DNA from 3 places in the Streptomyces sp. NPDC054813 genome. Region 2 is predicted to be linked to each of the others. Evidence: riboswitches for the same ligand, from Rfam matches in the RefSeq annotation. Region 2 holds a riboswitch; each other region holds the start of a gene.
The links. A riboswitch is a leader RNA that binds a small molecule or an ion and turns the genes downstream of it on or off. The one in region 2 is predicted to bind cyclic di-AMP.

Region 1 (6,176 bases), on a different contig from region 2:
GACCGGGCAGGCCAAGGGCTGGCGGCTGTGGATCGAGGGCTGGGCGGTGGCGCTGCGCGAACCCGCCCTGCGGGAGGTCACCAAGGAGCTGGACCAGCAGTGGAAGGCGGCGATCGCCGAGGTCATCGCCGAAGGGGTGGCCGCCGGTGAGTTCCGGTGCCCCGACCCCACGGCCTCGGCACTGCGGCTGACCGCCCTGCTCGACGGGCTCGCCGTCCAGCTGACCTCCTACCCGGGCGCCCTGTCGCGCTCCCGGGCGCAGGAGTGGGTCGACGAGGCGCTGGCGCGCGAACTGGGGCTGCCCGAGGAACAGTAAGGGGCGGCCCGCAAGGATGCCGCCCCTTACCCGCTCCCACGGCCTCAAGCCACGGAAGCGATCCGCATCTTGATGTCGTCCGGGGAGAGCGTCCCCTTGGCCGTCACATGGTCGCCCGACGACTCGCCGCGCAGCCGCCGTCCGATCCACGGCACCAGGTACTCACGGGCCCAGTGCACGTCGTCGCGGCGGACCTCCAGGGTGCCGCGGGGCGGCAGCAACGGCCACGGCTGGTCCGGGTCGGCCGGCACCTCGACGCCGAGCGCCTGACCGGCCCGCAGCGCCACCCGGGTGTGCCCCTCGGGAGACAGGTGCAGCCGGTCGCCGTCCCAGGCCCGCCGGTCCTGCACGGTCTTCAGGGACCACAGGTCGAGAACCGGGCAGCCGTACCGGTCTGCGACGGCCCGGACATGGCCGTTGTAGGTGGCGATCTTGCCGCGCAGATGCTTGAGGACGGGCACGCCCCGGGTGTCGAACCCGGTGGTCACCAGAACCGTGCCGACGGCCTCGGTCAGTTGGGCCACGGCCCGCTCGAACCGCTCGGCCACCTCGTCGGGGTCGGTGCCGGGGCGGATGATGTCGTTGCCGCCCGCGGCGAAGGAGACCAGGTCCGGGGCGAGTTCCAGGGCCTGCGGCACCTGGTCCGCCACGATCTGGTCGAGCAGTTTCCCGCGTACCGCGAGGTTGGTGTACTCGAAGTCGCCCTCGGGCTGCCGGTCCGACAGCAGTACCGCGAACCGGTCCGCCCAGCCGACGAACGCCCCGTCGGGGCCGGGGTCGCCCACGCCCTCGGTGAAGCTGTCCCCCACCGCCACGTACGACCCGATCACTGATGCATTGTCACTCTTCGAATCGTCTGCCACGTCGGACCATGATTCACCTTCGACTGTGACCTACGCGACCGTAATAAGGGGTTGACGAACGGTGAGATAAGACACGCCTAAATACTCGACCAAGCCAGGAATAAGCCTTCGAACAGCGGCGTTGAAGCGTCGATCGACCGAAGGCCGGACCCGGGGATCAGGGGTCCGGCCTTCGGAGTGCGTGTCAGATCAGTGGGCGTGCCGGGTCAGCCGACGGCGACGCCCTTGGAGCGGAGGTAGCCGACCGGGTCGATGTCGGAGCCGTAGTCGGGGGTGGTCCGGATCTCGAAGTGGAGGTGCGGGCCGGTCACGTTGCCGGTGGCACCGGAGAGGCCGACCTGCTGGCCCGCGGTCACGGTCTGGCCGACCGAGACGGAGAGCGCGGAGAGGTGGCCGTACTGCGCGTAGTAGCCGTCGGCGAGCCTGATGACGACCTGGTTGCCGTAGGCGCCACCCCAGCCGGCCGTGACGACCGTGCCCGCGCCGACGGCCTTGACCGGGGTGCCGGTCGGGACGACGAAGTCGACGCCGGTGTGGTAGCCGCTGGACCACATGCTGCCGGCCACGTGGTAGCCGGTGCCGACGGTGCCACCGGTCACCGGGAGGATGAAACCGGAGGCGGTCGTCGTCGACGCGTCCGCGGAGGGGGCCGCGTTCGAGGACGACGACGAGGAGGGGGTGGAGGGCTGCGCGTGGGACCGCGTCTCGGACCGGGAGTCCGAGCTCGGGGTGTCCGTCGTCGCGGCATGGCGGCCGCCGAGCGTGAGCTCGAGACCGGGGTGGATCAGCGAGGGGTTGTCGCCGACCGCCTGCCGGTTGTCGGCGTAGAGCCGGTGCCAGCCGCCGTCGACGTGCTGCTCGCGGGCGATCTTCGAGAGATAGTCGCCGGGCACCACCGTGTAGATGCGATGCGTGGAATTCCCGGTGCCGGAATCCTGAACGGCGGTCTTCTGAGCGGCAGCCTTTCGCACAGCCGTCTTCTCGACGGTCGGCAGCGACTGCGTGGTCTTTTCGGAAACGGACTGCGAGGTGGCCGCGTGGGCGCCGGTGGCCCCCATGAGCGGCAGAGCCAGCGCGGCGCCACCGGTTCCGGCGACGGCCATCGAGCGCGTGAAACGCTGGGACTTGGGGCGGCGGTGCTTACCCTTCGCGGGCATGACGCATTCCTCTCCGGCGCCTACGAGGTGAGCTGTCGGGTTCGGGCTGGAGCTGCCCGGCCACGCGGGAAGACGTGACTACACCCCTAGCCGTCCCGGGAACCGGAACAGGCGGTCATACCTGGTGGGTCCCCCGCTCCTGCCGGGCACGGGTGAGTGTGTGTGGGGACTCCGGGCGGCGGCAGGATTCGGCGTTCCGTCCGGATGCGTGGCGAACGTAAGCGAGTAGGACGCACGTAAACAAGCACCAGATTCCGGCTGTCCGAGTTTCGCTTGATCCGTTACGGGAATTCCTGGTCACCCTCCGTGAATTCCAGCCTTACGTACTTTTCCAATCCCCTTGAAAAGCACCGGAATTACGTGAACATGACGCGCGACGGACGGTCACGAATATGACGCTCCTCACGCACGTCACGCCACGTCCCCTTATTCCGGACCGAGTCGCAATGAAGGCACCAATTCGGACAGAAGGCTCAGATGCGACGCAGCCGGAGAACCGTCGCATCCAGGTCGCCGCGCAGTTCCGTGCGCAGCCCGTGATGCAGCAGAACGGCACCTCGATGCACTTCGCCCGTTTCGCGGCATTCGTACGACGCGTCCGGGTCGAGTCCCCGCAGCCGCAGCGCCGGCATCGGCTCGCCGTAGCTCTGCGCCTGGAGCCAAGCGAGGACCACGGTCTCGTCGCCGAGCGTGTACTGCACCGCGCTGAGCCCGCCGGTCGGCGGCCGCAGCCGGAACTGGTCGCCGCGCTGCACCAGGGGCCGGATGTCCTTGTAGAGCTCCACCCAGCGGCCGGCCTCGGCCAGCTCGTCCTCGGTCCACTGCGAGAGGTCGCCGCCGACGCCGAGCGCCCCGGCCATGGAGCTGACGAAGCGGAAACGCAGGCTGCTGACCCGCCCGTTGAGCTGGTGGTTCGGGCTGTCGGTGACCCAGGCGGACATCACCCGGGCCGGGTGGATCTGGCTGAAGCCGTGCTGGATGGCGAGCCGGTCCAGCGGGTCGGTGTTGTCGGAGGTCCACACCTCGTCAGTGCGGCTCATGATGCCGAGGTCGATCCGGCCGCCACCGCCGGAGCAGGACTCGATGGCGACGTTCGGGTGGGCCGCCCGGATCCGGTCGAGCAGGGCGTACAGCCCGCGCACGTGGTCGACCCACAGACGCTGCGGATAGGGCTCACCGGGCCAGCCCGCGTCGGTGAAGCAGCGGTTGAAGTCCCACTTGACGTAGTCGATCGGGGCGCTGGACAGCAGGGTGTCGAGCTGCTGCCAGAGGTACTCCTGGACGTCCTCGCGGGCGAGGTTGAGGACGAGCTGATTGCGCAGTTCCGTTCGCTTTCGCCCCTGCTGGTACTGCACCCAGTCGGGGTGCGCGCGGTACAGGTCGCTGTCCGCGTTGACCATCTCGGGCTCGACCCAGATGCCGAACTGCATGCCGAGAGCGTGCACGTAGTCGGCCAGGGGCTTGAGGCCCTTGGGAAAGCGGTCCGGATTGGGCGTCCAGTCGCCGAGGCCCGCGCGGTCGCTGGTGCGGGCACCGAACCAGCCGTCGTCGACCACGAACAGCTCGACGCCGATCGCGGCGGCCCGCCGGGCGAGGGTGGCCTGCTGCTCCTCGGAGATGTCGAAGGTGGTGGCCTCCCAGGAGTTGAACAGCACCGGCCGGTCCCGGTCGGCGTCCGGGATGACGTACGCCCGCTGGTAGGCGTGCCAGGCGCGGCTGGCCCCGCCGAAGCCGCCGTCGGTCCACAGGCCCGCGAAGACCGGGCTGGTGTACGACTCGCCCGCGGCCAGCATCAGCAGGCCCGAGTCGTCGTAGCCGGCACCGCCGGTGATCTGCACGCGCGCGTCGGGGAGTTGGGCGACGGCGATCCGCCAGGAGCCGGACCAGCCGAGGGCGCACCCCCAGACCTCGCCGCGCTCCTCGGTGGCGTCGGTGTCGAGGGCGACCCAGGGCAGGTGCTGGTGGCTGGTGTGGCCGCGGCGGCTGCCGATGACCTTCTCGCCGTAGGTGAGGGGCGCGCTGGTGAGGCGGGACTCGGCGGCCCAGCGGCCGTGCAGCTGGGAGAGGCGCCAGCCCTCGCGGTCGGGGAGCGTCCAGGCGGCCGGGTCGGCACGCAGCAGCTCCAGAGGCGCGTCCCCCTGGTTGTCGACGGCCACCCAGCGCTCGACGACGTCGCCGCGCATCCGGTAGTGCAGGGTGATGAGGATCCCGTCGTCCCGGAAGCGCAGGCGGAGCCCGTCACCGTCCGCGGCCTCCCCGGCACCGCCGTCCGTCTCGTACGACTCGAAGGTCCACTCGGTGCCGCGGCGCTCCTCGGTGCGCACGGACAGCGCGGGGCGGACGAAACGGGGACCGCCCTCGACGGGGTACTCCTCACGGCCGTCCAGCGGGGACTCGAACGCCCAGTAGCCGGGCAGTGCCCGGGTGCTGAGCTCCTCGGCGTCGGCGAGCCCGATCTTCGGGCCCCAGTGGAGGTGGAGCAGTTCGTCGTCCTCCGTAAGGTGCAGCGCGTAGCTGCTGCCCGGGCCCGACAGGAGCCACGTACGACCGTTTTCGGCGATGTCCACCACGAGAAACCTCACACAGGTGCCAACAGATCCGCTCAAGCACCAACATCATCAAGGGCGCGGGCCTCGGAGGCAACGCCTGTGGACAACTCATTGCCCGTGGAAACCGATGTCGTATGGTCGATCCAGTGCCCGTCGACGAGCAGCGCCGATGGGGCCGACCGGGAGGAGCCCCCGTGACGCAGCAGGTCCCGTCGACCGAGCCCGAGCTGGCCGGCGTGCGCAACTTCCGTGACGTGGGCGGCCTGCCGACCGTGGACGGGCGCCGGGTCCGACACGGTGTGCTGTTCCGCAGCGGGCATCTGGCGCACGCGACCGAGCAGGACGCGGAGTTCCTCGCCTCCCTCGGCCTGCACACGATCTTCGACTTCCGCAACGCGGCCGACCAGAAGCTGGAGGGCCCGGACGTCGAGCTGCCCGGCGTGCGGAACGTGAACCTGCCGCTGACCGACCCGGCACACGGCGCCGAGTTCTGGACAATGGTCCGCGAGGGCGACATCGAGCAGCTGCGCGGCCTCCTGGGCGACGGCAAGGCCGCGAACCGGATGGTCAGCTCGTACCGCATGATCGTCAGGGACCGCACCGACGAGCACTCGCGCGTGCTGCACGGTCTCGCCGAGGACAGCGTCCCGGCGCTGATGCACTGCGCGGCCGGCAAGGACCGGGCGGGCATCTCCATAGCCGTGACGCTCCTCGCGGTGGGCGTGGAGCGGGACGCGATCCTCGCCGACTACCTGGAGTCCAACGCCAAGCACCGCCGCTACAAGGTGCGGCGCAGCGGCGGCGGGGACAGCGCGTACAGCCCCGAGGTGATGGAGCTGCTGAGCCCGCTCTTCGAGGCCCGCGCGCAGTATCTGACGGCGGCCTTCGAGAGCATCGGGGAGACGTGGGGTGACGTCGACACGTACCTGGAGCAGGGCCTGAAGCTCACCCCGGAGACCCGCGAGCGGCTGCGCGCGCGCCTCCTCGACTGAGGCCGGGCGCAGACGGGAGCGCTCAGCCCTTGCCGCCGACGGCGAACAGCAGGTAGAGGAAGGCGGCGAAGACGTGCCCGACAGCGATGTAGATGATCAGCCGGACCCACAGGGCCCGGGGGAACTTCTCCTCCATGTTGCTCACGGCAGCTCTCCAGTGATCGGCCCCAGGCACAACGCGGCCAGGGGACTCTGCAGCAGGGTGTGGACGAACAGCAGCTCGACCCCGTCGTGGTCCTCGGCGGCGAGCCGGTGCGGGGTGAGCGAGTCGAAGTGGGCACTGTCGCCGGGCCCGAGGA
Region 2 (6,176 bases):
TTCCGGAGGGGGAACAGCGGGCCGGCCACCGGTACGTCGTGGAGAACATCGACCTGCCCGCCCTCCTCGCCTACCGCCGCAGCGGCTACACGACGCCGCACGCGCCGGAGCGGCCGAGCGGGACCGAGCTGGCCTGGCTCGCGGGTGACGACCCGCTGCCGTTCGTCACGATGCTCGCCCGCTTCGTGCGTCCGGGCGCGAAGCACCTCTATCAGCTGTGGCGCACCAACCGCCGCGGCTCCGGCACCTCCACGAAGTAGGCGCCACGTTCCCGGGGAGGGACTTCGTGATCCAACCGGTAGCAGTCATCGGCGCCGGGCCCTTCGGCCTGTCCACCGCCGCCCACCTGCGGGCACGCGGCATCCCCGTCCGGGTCTTCGGCGACCCCATGGTCAGCTGGCGCGACCGCTTCGAGGGCAAGGTCCAGGTCCACGAGGTCGCCGGAGTGACCGGCGCCGACACCTCCGACGGTGCCCCCGTCCTCACCGTCCGCACCCACGACGGCCGTACCGACCGGCTCACCGCCGACCACGTCGTCGCCGCCACCGGCTACCACGTGGACACTGCGGCGATGGACTTCCTCGGCCCCGAGCTGCGTACCCGCGTCGCGGTCGGCCGCGGCGCCCCGAAACTCGGCGCCGGATACGTCTCCTCCGTCCCCGGCCTCTTTCACCGGCCTGCCCGCGGCGGCCTCGTACGGCCCGGTGATGCGGTTCGTGTGCGGTACGGAGTTCGCCTCGCCGCGTCTGGCCAAGCACCTGGCGGCCGCCCTCGCCTGACAACCGCCCCGGGGCCGGCCCACCACATGCCCCCGGAGCCGGGGCGTCACCCGTCCCGGGGCCGGGCTGCCACCCGGCCCCGGGGCTACGCCTGCTCGGCCGCCCGCTGCCAGGCCAGGAACTCCTCGATCAGCTCGGGAGGGTTGGCCGCCTCCGTGGCCTCGACCTCCCAGCCCGGGCAGTACATGTCGAAGACCACCACCGGCAGCGCCCGGCCGAGGGCCTTCTCGATACGGCCGCCGGAATGCAGATCCCGCGCCAGCCGTATGCACGCGTCGGCGAAGTGCAGCCCCAACAGGTCGTGCTTCGCGTCCAGTTCGGCGTCGTCGCCGTCCCCGTCGAACCAGAGTCCGAGCCGCCGGACCTCCTCGGTGTACAGCGCGCCGCCGACCGGGTCCTCGGGACAGTTGCCGAGCATCTCGAAGCCGTCGAGGAGCCAGCACGCGTAGTTCCAGCGCGCCTCGCCGGGGTCCGTAGGGTTCCGTTCGGCCTCGTACTGGCTCTCGGTGTTGTAGCCGATCGCCACGTACGGTCTGCGGTCGTCGTCCTCGACCCGCCAGATGCGGAACGACAGCGCGTAGATCTCCGGCCGCGGCTCCCGCGGGAACCGCTCCAGCACCCCGGTCGCCGCCTCCAGCAGGTGCGCCCGGAAGTCCCCCGGTACGTCCGTCACCACGCCCGCCCCCGTCCGATCGGTGCCGTCGACCCACCGCCAACGTAACGCGCCCTACTGACAACGCCCCATCACCGGGACGGCGGGCGCCACTTGAGGCCGGAACGCACAGTGAGTCTCAGCGGCGTGCTGTCCGTATTCTCTGATCATGGTCGCACCCACCCCGTACGCACTGATCGCCACCGACCTGGACGGCACGCTGCTGCGCGCCGACGACACCCTCTCGGAACGGTCGCTCGCCGCGCTCGCGCGGGCCGGCCGGGCCGGCGCCCGGCATCTCGTGGTGACCGGCCGCCCCGCGCCGAGAGTGCGCCCCCTCCTGGACGACCTCGGCTGCACGGGACTCGCGGTCTGTGGCCAGGGCGCCCAGGTGTACGACGCCGGCGCGGAGCGGCTGCTGTGGTCGGTCACCCTGGACCGGGAGCTGGCGGAGACCGCCCTCGGCAAGATCGAGGCCGAGGTCGGGCAGGTGTACGCGGCGGTCGACCAGGACGGCGTGGACGGGCTCACGCTCATCGAGCCGGGCTATCTGATGCCCCACCCCACGCTGCCCGCGCTGCGCGTCGACCGGCGCGACGACCTGTGGTGCGCGCCCATCAGCAAGGTGCTGCTGCGCCACCACACCCTGTCCGACGACGAGCTGGCGGCGACCGCGCGCGCGGTGGTGGGGTCGCTGGCGACGGTCACCATGTCGGGGCCGGGGACCGTCGAGCTCCAGCCGTGCGGGGTGACCAAGGCGACCGGGCTGGCGCTGGCCGCCGGCCATCTGGGGCTGAGCCCCGAACAGGCCGTCGCCTTCGGGGACATGCCCAACGACATCCCGATGTTCGACTGGGCGTCCTACGGGGTGGCCATGGCCAACGCACATCCCGAACTCAAGGCGGTGGCCGACGAGATCACCTTGTCGAACGAGGACGACGGCCTCGCAGTCGTCCTCGAAAGACTCTTCGACTGACGGCGCCGGTCAGTACGCGCCGTGCACGTTGTCCATCGAGCCGTACCGTGCGGCGGCGTAGTTGCAGGCGGCGGTGATGTTCGCGACCGGGTCGTAGATGTCGAACGACGTGCCGTCCACGTGGTAGGTCTTGAACGTCGGGTCGATCACCTGGAGCAGACCCTTGGACGGGATGCCGGCGGCCGCGTTGGAGTCCCAGAGGTTGATGGCCTGCGGGTTGCCGGACGACTCACGCATCACGTTGCGGTAGATGCCGTTGTAGCTGCCGGGGATGTTCTTCTCGGCCATGATCGCGAGCGACTCGCGGATCCAGCCGTCGAGGTTGTTCGGATACCCGGCGAGCGTCGTGGAGGCCGTCGAGGTGGTGGAAGTGGCGGCGGAGGCGGCGGTCGCCCCGATGAGCGGCAGGGCGAGAACGGCGGCGCCGGTACCCACGATGGCGAGCGTGCGGACAATGCGGTTACGGCGGGGACGGCGGTGCTGAACGGCAGCAGACATGTCGTAGTTCCTCTCCGTCGCCTGCGGGGTGAGCTGTCGGGTTCGGGCCCGGGGAGTGCCCGGTCGCGCCGCCCTGAGGCGAGGCGACTTCACCCCTAGCCGTTCCGGTACGACGTCGGTCGGTGACGTCGGTCGCCCGGTCCGGCGACTTACCTGGTTCCCCCGCTCCTGCCGTGCGAATGGACTCGTCGATGGGTCACGACGGGCGGTGGCAGGATTCGGCGTCCGCCCGGCGAGCCGGAACGTATGCGAGAGCAGATGTCCGGAACAAGTACCTGATGCACACAACACACCGATTGACCTTGATCTGAGTCGTATGGGGTGCTTGATCCTTTGCGATTGCCAAGCCTCAACTCGCCCACAGGGAAAGGGCAGAAAGGGTCGCCTTACCGCCTCTGTGGCACTCAGGGCCACGTGACCTACTTCACGAAACGGCAATTACGGCGAATCGGACAAGAGGGATTCGCGGAATCCGTTTTTCCGGGCATCGGTGGAAAAGCTCCTCGCTGCCATTCGTGTGGATTGCCCTGATTGAGGCGAGCGGAAGTGGCACGCGTCACAGGTAATTCAGGAGATTGTCCGAATTGCCTTATTGGGTGGAATTCCGGCTGGGCGTGGGTGCACGGACGAGCCCGACCGGGTGAGGGTCGGCGGCGGGGCCGTCCACCCGGTCCGTCTGGTTCATCCGGTCGGGCAAGTCTCCGGTCTCGCCCTCCCGAGAACTCCGTACGGTCCGGGTACGCGCGCGGGTGCGTGTGGTCAGGAGTACGCGCGCGTGCCGCTGATCGGGTGTCGCGGGGAGGCCGACACTCGGCGGCTCTGTCCCGCCCGGGCGTCTCGAAGGCGGCCGGTCGGCCCAATACCCCGGATCGTGCCGGGAGTTCGAACGCGACGGCTGTGCATGATGCCGGTCACGCCGGGGGCCGGGGCTGCGGGCTCGCCGACCCGGCTGTGGCAGGGCGCCCGTCCGCGCGCGCATGTCCTCCGTGAGGGCGGAACCTCCGCCGTACCGCGTGTCGTTGTCATGGCGGCCGTCCGTGGCTCGCGGGCCGCGGCGACCGCTTGAGCGGCTGGGGGACGAGAGTCGCCGTCCGGAGGGAGACGCAGCTGTCCCGGGGGGGGCGACCGCGGGAGACGCCGACTGCACCCACGCCCCCGTCGCGCTAGGGCCGCGCCGTCGGCCGACCGGCGGTCGCGGGTGCGCCCGGACCGTCGGTGGAGACATGTCCGTGGCTCATGGAGGACGGGTGGTGCCGGTGGGGAAGGTGTTCGAGGGACGGCCGTGGGCGGACTGGTCCTTCCGTGGGTGCCACGCGCGCGTGGGGCGACGTCAGGGCGGCGAAGGGGGTACGGAGGTCCTCGTGCGTGATCTTGTAAGGGGCGGACGGGCGGGTGCGGATCGGAACGGAGTGCTCCCGTCGGCTTTGGCGGACGGCGGAGGGGGTACCTCCGGGCAGGTGAAGTCGGCCGGCGAAGTTGTGGCCGTCCGTGGTCGGGGACCTGCCGGGCGGTCCGGCACCGGACCCGGTGGCGTCGCTGGTCCGGGACGGGGTTCGGGCTCCGGTCCGGGACACGGCTTACGCCCCGGTTCGGGACAAGCGTCGGTACTTCCTGTTAAGTCATTGGATGTCAGGTCGTATCGGCTGATCAAAAACATACCGGTCGTGATCCGATAGCGCCCGGGGTGTAACGGTGGGCGCTATCGGTGATCGAAACCTGACCGGATACGCTGACTTGAGTGATGGCAGCGACCTATCGACAAACCGTGTAATCGCCAGTGGACACCAGCAGACAGGAGACCCCTCGTGACCGTCGGGCCGTTCGGGCTGAGCGTGCGGGACCAGGCTCTGGAAGCCGATGTCCAGGCCGGATTGACGGCTGTCGAGGAGGGCTTGCTAGAAGCCACCAAAAGTGAGGTCCCGTTCATCACGGAAGCCGCGCAGCACCTCGTGCGGGCCGGCGGGAAGCGGTTCCGGCCGCTGCTGGTGATGCTGGCCGCGCAGTTCGGTGACCCGTACGCGCCGGGCGTCGTGCCGTCGGCGGTGGTCGTCGAGCTGACCCACCTCGCCACGCTGTACCACGACGACGTCATGGACGAGGCGGCCGTGCGGCGTGGCGTCGACAGCGCCAACACCCGCTGGGGCAACTCGGTCGCCGTCCTCACCGGTGACTTCCTCTTCGCCCGTGCATCGCAGATCCTCGCCGATCTCGGACCCGAGGCGGTGCGGGTCCAGGCCCTCGCGTTCGAACGGTTGGTGACGGGTCAGATCCTGGAGACGGCGGGGCCGTCGGACGGGCGTGACCCGGTCGACCACTACCTCGACGTGCTCGGCGGCAAGACCGGCTCGCTGGTGGCGGTCTCCTGCCGTTTCGGCGCGATGATGTCCGGCGCCGACGAGACGGTCGTGGACGTCCTCACCCAGTACGGCGAACGTCTCGGTGTCGCCTTCCAGCTCGCCGACGACGTGCTGGACATCGCCTCCGACTCCCACGAGTCCGGCAAGACGCCGGGGACCGACCTCCGCGAGGGTGTGCCCACGCTTCCGGTGCTGCGGCTGCGGGAGCGGGCGGCGCGGCTGGGCCTGGCCGAGGACATCGCGCTGTGCGAGCTGCTGGACTCCGACCTCACGGACGACGCGCGGCACGCGGAGGCCCTGACGGCCCTGCGGGCGCACCCGGCGCTGGAGCAGGCGCGCCGGGACACGGTCCGGTACGCGGAGGAGGCCCGGGCCGCCCTGGCCCCGCTGACGGAATGCGACTCCAAGGTGGCGCTCCTGGAGCTCTGCGACGCGGTGGTGCACCGGGCGGGATAGCCCCCTGGTCGCTCTGTCGACCCGGTTCCTCAAGGGGTGAGCCCAAGGGCTCACCCCTGTGTCGTACATCACATTGTTGGACTGAGTCCAATCTAGGATCCGTTCCGTACCTCTCCCCAGAAGCCGACGCAGGGGGCGTTGGCTGACATACGGGGAGAAAACGGAATCATGGTCATCAATGCAACGTGTCGCAAGACCCTCGTCGCCGCCGCCGTCACCGTGACCGCTCTCGGCGGTGCCGCCGTCCCGGCGTCCGCCGCCGGCCACGGCTCCACCGGCCACAGCTCCATCACTCACGGTTCCACCGGCTCCGTCGTTCTCGTCGCCGGCCTGCGCGGCGCCAACGAGGTGCCCGTCGCCGGTGGGGCCGCCGTCGGGGACAAGGACGGTGCGGCGCTGGAGTTCATCCAGGTCAAGGGGGACAAGGTGACCGTCGCCGTGACCTGGCGCGGCACTGG
Region 3 (6,176 bases), 200 kb from region 2:
CGCCTGGCTCCAGCACGACCAGTCGCACCTGGCCGGCGCCACCCAGCAGTGGGAGTGGGGCACCCAGGCCTTCGACACCGGCACGTACGACGCCACGCAGTGGAACTCCGACGGCACCCCGGCGCAGCCCGCGGAGCCGGAACACGAGCACGAGCACGAGCCACAGTCCGCCGAGCCCTTCGAGCAGTCGGCGACCCAGATGTTCGAGCAGGTTCCCTACGGCGAGTTCGAGGAGTACACGGAAGGCTCCACGGACGCCGCGGAGTTGGCCGCGACCGGTGAGCTACCTGCAGTAACGCCACTGCTGGAGGACCAGGAAGAGGTCACCCCGGCCGCTCCGGCCGCGACACGCGCCGGCGCCCGCGCGGGGGCGCGCTCCCGCCGTCGTACGCCCCCCAAGCGCTCCGCGCTGCTGACTGTCGCCGTGCCCTCGGCCTGTGTGATGGGGGTCGCCGGAATCGCGGCCGCCTCCGTAGGCACCCTGACCGGCGGCGAGGGCCAGGACACCTCCGCCTCCGCCCCGGACGCGCAGTCGGTGAAACCGTCCGCCGCCAACAGCAAACTGGACGCCCAGCTGAGGACGCTCTCGGCGGGCGCCGACGACTTCGCCGACCGGGCCAGCCGGACCCAGGAGCGCATCGACCTCAAGACCCAGCAGGAGGCCGAGAAGAAGAAGGCGGCGGCGGAGGCGGCCCGCAAGGAGCGACTGCGCCCCAAGTACGTCCTCCCGGTCACGCAGCGGGGGCTCAGCGCCTACTTCGGCCAGGCCGGCGTGAACTGGATGTCCGTCCACACCGGCATCGACTTCCCCGTCTCCTACGGCACGACGGTGATGGCCGCGACCGACGGCGTCGTCTCCACCAAGTGGAACAGCGCCTACGGCAACATGATGATCGTGACGGCGAAGGACGGCACGGAGACCTGGTACTGCCACCTCTCGTCGTACCGCGTCACCTCGGGTGCGACCGTGAAGGCCGGGGATCCGATCGCGTACTCCGGGAACTCCGGGAACTCGACCGGCCCGCATCTGCACTTCGAGGTCAGGCCTTCGGGGGGCTCCGCCATAGACCCGCTGCCGTGGCTGCGGAGCCACGGACTCGACCCGACCTGATCCTGGTCAGCAAGCCCCGATCAGTGAGCCCCGATCAGTGAGCCCCGATCGTGGCAGCGGGGCTCAGCCTTCTGTCCTCACAGCGCTTGTGCGGTCACAGCTTCTCCACCGGCGCGTACCGCAGCAGCAGCCGCTTCGGCTTGGTGTCGCCGAAGTCGATCGTCGCCTCCGCGTTGCCGCCCGTGCCCTTCACCCCGACGACCGTGCCGAGGCCGAACTGGTCGTGGTTGACCCGGTCTCCGACGGCCAGCGAGACCACCGGCTTCTCCGAGGTCCGCCGGGTGGCGAAGCCTGACGCGCCGGACGCCGAGGAGCGCGAACGGGTCGAGGAGAGCGAGGCCGCCACGCCCGACGCGGGCCCGGAGGACACCGGCGCCATCGCCCCGGTCCGCTTCCACTCCAGATACCCGGCCGGGATCTCCTCCAGGAAGCGCGAGGGCGGGTTGTACGAAGGCTGCCCCCAGGCGCTGCGCATCGCCGACCGCGTGAGATACAGCCGCTCCCGCGCGCGCGTGATGCCGACGTACGCGAGGCGGCGCTCCTCCTCCAGCTCCTTGGTCTGGCCGAGGGCGCGCATGTGCGGGAAGACGCCGTCCTCCATGCCGGTCAGGAAGACCACCGGGAACTCGAGGCCCTTGGCGGTGTGCAGGGTCATCAGGGTGATGACGCCGGAGCCGTCCTCGTCCTCGTCGGGGATCTGGTCGGAGTCGGCGACCAGGGCCACCCGCTCCAGGAAGGCGGACAGGCCGCCCGACGCCTCCTCCGCCCCGGACTCCTGCTCGAACTCCAGTGCCACGGAGGCGAGTTCCTGGAGGTTCTCGATCCGGGTCTCGTCCTGCGGGTCGGTGGAGGCCTGCAACTCGGCGAGGTAGCCGGTGCGTTCCAGGATCGCCTCCAGGACGGTGGCCGGTCCGGCGCCGGACTCCACGACCGTACGGAGGTCCTCCATCAACGTGTTGAACCGCTTGACCGCGTTGGTCGACCGCGCGGCCATGCCGTACGCCTCGTCGACGCGCCGGAGCGCCTGCGGGAAGCTGATCTTCTCGCGCTGGGCGAGGGCGTCGATCATCGCCTCCGCGCGGTCGCCGATACCGCGCTTGGGGACGTTGAGAATCCGGCGCAGCGGGACGGAGTCCTCGGGGTTGGCCAGCACGCGCAGATACGCCAGGACGTCCCGGACCTCCTTGCGCTCGTAGAAGCGGACACCGCCGACGACCTTGTAGGGCAGGCCGACGCGGATGAAGATCTCCTCGAAGACACGGGACTGCGCGTTGGTGCGGTAGAAGACGGCGACATCGCCCGCCTTCGCCTCGCCCGCGTCCGTCAGACGGTCTATCTCCTCGGCGACGAACTGTGCCTCGTCGTGCTCGGTGTCGGCGACATAGCCGGTGATCTGCGCGCCCGCGCCCGCGTTGGTCCACAGGTTCTTCGGGCGGCGGGACTCGTTGCGCTCGATGACCGCGTTGGCGGCGGAGAGGATCGTCTGTGTGGAGCGGTAGTTCTGCTCCAGGAGGATCGTCGTCGCGTTCGGGTAGTCCTCCTCGAACTGGAGGATGTTGCGGATCGTCGCGCCCCGGAAGGCGTAGATCGACTGGTCTGCGTCGCCCACCACGCACAGTTCGGCGGGCGGGAGGTCCTGCTCGCCCGGCGGTACGTCCTCCTCGTGCGCGCCGGTGCCGACCAGCTCGCGCACGAGGGCGTACTGGGCGTGGTTGGTGTCCTGGTACTCGTCGACCAGGACGTGCCGGAAGCGGCGGCGGTAGTGCTCGGCGACATCCGGGAAGGCGCGCAGCAGGTTGACCGTCGTCATGATCAGGTCGTCGAAGTCGAGGGCGTTCGCCTCGCGCAGCCGCGACTGGTACATGGCGTAGGCCTGGGCGAGGGTCTTCTCGAAGCCGTCGCTCGCCTGGGCGGCGAAGTCCTCCTCGTCGATCAGCTCGTTCTTGAGGTTGCTGATCTTGGCGCTGAAGGACTTGGGCGGGAACCGCTTGGGGTCGAGGTCCAGGTCGCGGCAGACCAGGGCCATCAGACGCTTGGAGTCCGCGGCGTCGTAGATCGAGAAGGCGGAGGTGAAGCCGAGCTTCTTGCTCTCCCTGCGCAGGATCCGCACGCAGGCGCTGTGGAAGGTCATCACCCACATCGCGTTCGCGCGCGGGCCGACGAGGTGCTCGACGCGCTCCTTCATCTCGCCCGCGGCCTTGTTGGTGAAGGTGATCGCGAGGATCTGGCCCGGGTGCACGTTCCGCGCGCCGAGCAGGTGCGCGATGCGGTGGGTGAGCACGCGCGTCTTGCCGGAACCGGCGCCGGCCACGATCAGCAGCGGGGCGCCGGCGTGCACGACCGCCGCCCGCTGGTTCTCGTTCAGCCCCTCCAGGAGGGCGGCCGGGTCCAGGGCCGGGCGGGCGGCGCCGTCGCGGTAGTAGGCGTCCCGCTCCGGGGGCGCGTCGAACTGCCCGCCGAACAGGTCGTCCGGAATCGGCTCCGGTACGTGCTCGTCCTCGGGCGGCGGCGGGGGTTCCTCCTCGTGGCCGCGCGGGGGCTGGAGGCTCGCCAGGAAGCTGTCGTCAAAGAGGCTGCTCATCGCTCTCCGAGTCTAGGGCGCCCCACCGACAACCGGTCCCCACCCCGGAAACTCGCTCCGGTCACCCACCAGAATCGGCCCCTCACGGTCAGCGATCACGCACCGTGAGCGCGGGCGTGCCCGTCAGCCGGGAGAGCGGACCCCCCGACCGCACCGGACAAGTCACCGCAGACCATCCCCGATCAACCGATCCGGCCGAGCCACAACACCAAGGTCACGAAAATGTATCGGGCATATCGCACATCAAACTTCACACAGAGCACACGAGTTGGCTAGCGTGCCGAGCAGGCCGTACGACCCCCACCGGCGAACGTCGCCGGGCCGCACGGCCTCCGCCGAGTCCAGGGTGCCGCCGCGCACCCGGAGCCGGGGACCCACACCGAACCTTGGGGTGAATCGGTCCCGACTTCCCACCGGGGAACGGACCGTAGGGCAACCCTTCCGAACCACCCGCCCGAACCCGACAGCTAACTCGGTAGGCGGAGCATGGAAGGAGTCGCCCCCGTTGGCGTCGCACCGCAAGTCGCGTCCGTCCGCAACGCGCGTAGCAGGCATACGCACCCCCGCCCTGGCCACCGCCGCCCTCACCTCCGTGGCACTGCTCTCCCAGACGGCCAACGCCGTGCCCTCCGAGGACGGCAAGCCCAGCCTGGAGGAGGTCGAGAAGAAGGTCGACGCCCTCTACCGGCAGGCCGAGTCGGCGACCGAGAAGTACAACGCGGCCAAGGAGAAGACCGGCAAGCAGCGCAAGCAGGTCGACACCCTGCTCGACGACGTCGCCGAGCGCACGGACCGGCTCAACAAGGCGCGTGAGGAACTGGGTTCCTTCGCCGCGGCCCAGTACCGGACCGGGGCCAGCGCACCCGACACGGCGACCTTCCTGCTCGCGGACAGTCCGCAGGACTACTTCGACCAGACGCAGCTGATGAGCCGGCTGACCTCGCGCCAGAAGGACGCGGTCGACGACTACGCCACACAGCAGTCCGCGACCATGGCGAAGCGGCAGGAGGCCGCCAAGAGCCTGGAGACGCTCACCGAGACCCAGGACGACCTCAGGACCGCCAAGACCACCGTCCAGACGAAGCTGGCCTCCGCGCGGGATCTGCTGTCACAGCTGACCGCCCAGGAGAAGGCGCGGCTGGCGGAGATCGAGAAGAAGCAGCAGGCGGAAGCGGCACGCAAGGCTGCGGAGCTCGCCAAGCAGCAGGCGGCGGCCGCTAAGGATGCGTCATCGTCATCGACGTCGACCTCCAGCGGCTCCTCTTCGTCCTCTTCGTCTTCCTCCTCCTCGTCCGACTCCGCCTACGGGACGAAGGCCGCCAAGGCGATCGCCTTCGCCCGTGCGCAGATCGGCAAGCCGTACGTCTGGGGCGCCACCGGCCCCGGCTCCTACGACTGCTCCGGCCTCTCCCAGGCCGCCTGGAAGGCCGCGGGCGTCTCCCTGCCGCGCACCACGTACGACCAGGTGAACGCCGGCACCACCGTCTCCCTCGCCAACGCCCAGCCCGGGGACCTGGTCTTCTTCTACGACGACATCAGCCACGTCGGCATCTACATCGGCAACGGCATGATGATCCACGCCCCGAAGCCCGGCGCGTACGTCCGGGAGGAGTCGATCTACTACGGCGGCGAGTCGATCATCCACAGCGTGGTGCGACCGGCCTGAGGGGCGCGGGCGCGCCAGGAGGGCGCGCCCGCAATGGCGCGGGCGCGGAGCGCGTGTGGTGAGGGCCGGGCACACCCAGATACCCACGCGCGCCTGCGTGCGCACCTCCGCCCGCGCCACACGCGCAGCCCAACCCCTCACGCACCCTTCAGGCGCCCCGGCCCACTCCTCCACCCCCGCCTGCTCGGCACCGCTCCCGCGCACCCCGCCTCTCGCGCGCCCTGCGCGTATTTCGTGCGCCACGCGCGCGTGCCCCGCTCGCGCACCCGGTGAGGCTCTCTAGCATCGGCGGCATGTCCGGCATTTCACCCCTCCGTGCCTGGTGGGCGCAGCGTCCGCCGGCGGCCGGGGCCGCTGTGATGGCCACCGGCATCATGTCGGTGGCGTTGCATCTGGCGGGGGCGGAGACGGTCTCCCGGATCGCTCTGGTGCTGGCCTGCTTGGCGTGGGCGGGGCTGGCCGCGGAGTTCGCCGTACGGCTGCTGGCGGACCGTCGGCGGTGGCGGGCGGAGGCGGAGACGCCGGGCGCGCTCACCGCCGTGGCGGCGACGACGGTACTGGGGACGCAGTTCTCGGCGCTCGGCCGGCAGACCCTCGCCGAAGCCCTGCTGGCGTTGTCGGCGGTGCTGTGGCCGCCGTTGCTGATCCTCGTCGTACGGCACTGGAAGCGGCACATGTCCGGTGCGGTGTTCCTGACCTGTGTGGCCACGCAGGGGCTGGCCGTGCTGGGGGCGACGCTGGCGGCGGCCGTGACGACCGCGTGGCTCGCGCACGCGGCGCTGGTGCTGTTCTGGCTGGGGCTGGTGCTGTACGGGTTC

Region 1: it holds a riboswitch for cyclic di-AMP, as region 2 does, so the genes downstream of both, ACWGJB_RS01695 (M23 family metallopeptidase) here and ACWGJB_RS06985 (transglycosylase SLT domain-containing protein) in region 2, are expected to answer to the same signal.
Region 3: it holds a riboswitch for cyclic di-AMP, as region 2 does, so the genes downstream of both, ACWGJB_RS07935 (NlpC/P60 family protein) here and ACWGJB_RS06985 (transglycosylase SLT domain-containing protein) in region 2, are expected to answer to the same signal.

What each region holds. Positions count from the first base shown of each region.
Region 1 covers NZ_JBSHAF010000001.1:378,296-384,471, forward strand. The annotation lists gene ACWGJB_RS01685 (TetR/AcrR family transcriptional regulator) at 1-316, shown strand, start outside; gene ACWGJB_RS01690 (SGNH/GDSL hydrolase family protein) at 361-1,146, opposite strand; gene ACWGJB_RS01695 (M23 family metallopeptidase) at 1,386-2,336, opposite strand; cyclic di-AMP (ydaO/yuaA leader) riboswitch at 2,339-2,501, opposite strand; gene ACWGJB_RS01700 (alpha-galactosidase) at 2,810-4,906, opposite strand; gene ACWGJB_RS01705 (tyrosine-protein phosphatase) at 5,080-5,877, shown strand; gene ACWGJB_RS01710 (DUF6126 family protein) at 5,900-6,022, opposite strand; gene ACWGJB_RS01715 (helix-turn-helix domain-containing protein) at 6,019-6,176, opposite strand, start outside.
Region 2 covers NZ_JBSHAF010000003.1:196,434-202,609, forward strand. The annotation lists gene ACWGJB_RS06965 (carboxylate--amine ligase) at 1-260, shown strand, start outside; partial or broken gene ACWGJB_RS06970 (NAD(P)/FAD-dependent oxidoreductase) at 371-779, shown strand; gene ACWGJB_RS06975 (hypothetical protein) at 865-1,452, opposite strand; gene ACWGJB_RS06980 (HAD family hydrolase) at 1,601-2,407, shown strand; gene ACWGJB_RS06985 (transglycosylase SLT domain-containing protein) at 2,417-2,905, opposite strand; cyclic di-AMP (ydaO/yuaA leader) riboswitch at 2,909-3,106, opposite strand; gene ACWGJB_RS06990 (polyprenyl synthetase family protein) at 4,711-5,718, shown strand; gene ACWGJB_RS06995 (CHRD domain-containing protein) at 5,887-6,176, shown strand, end outside.
Region 3 covers NZ_JBSHAF010000003.1:391,465-397,640, reverse strand. The annotation lists gene ACWGJB_RS07945 (M23 family metallopeptidase) at 1-1,111, shown strand, start outside; gene pcrA (DNA helicase PcrA) at 1,206-3,692, opposite strand; cyclic di-AMP (ydaO/yuaA leader) riboswitch at 4,016-4,189, shown strand; gene ACWGJB_RS07935 (NlpC/P60 family protein) at 4,198-5,358, shown strand; gene ACWGJB_RS07930 (tellurite resistance/C4-dicarboxylate transporter family protein) at 5,652-6,176, shown strand, end outside.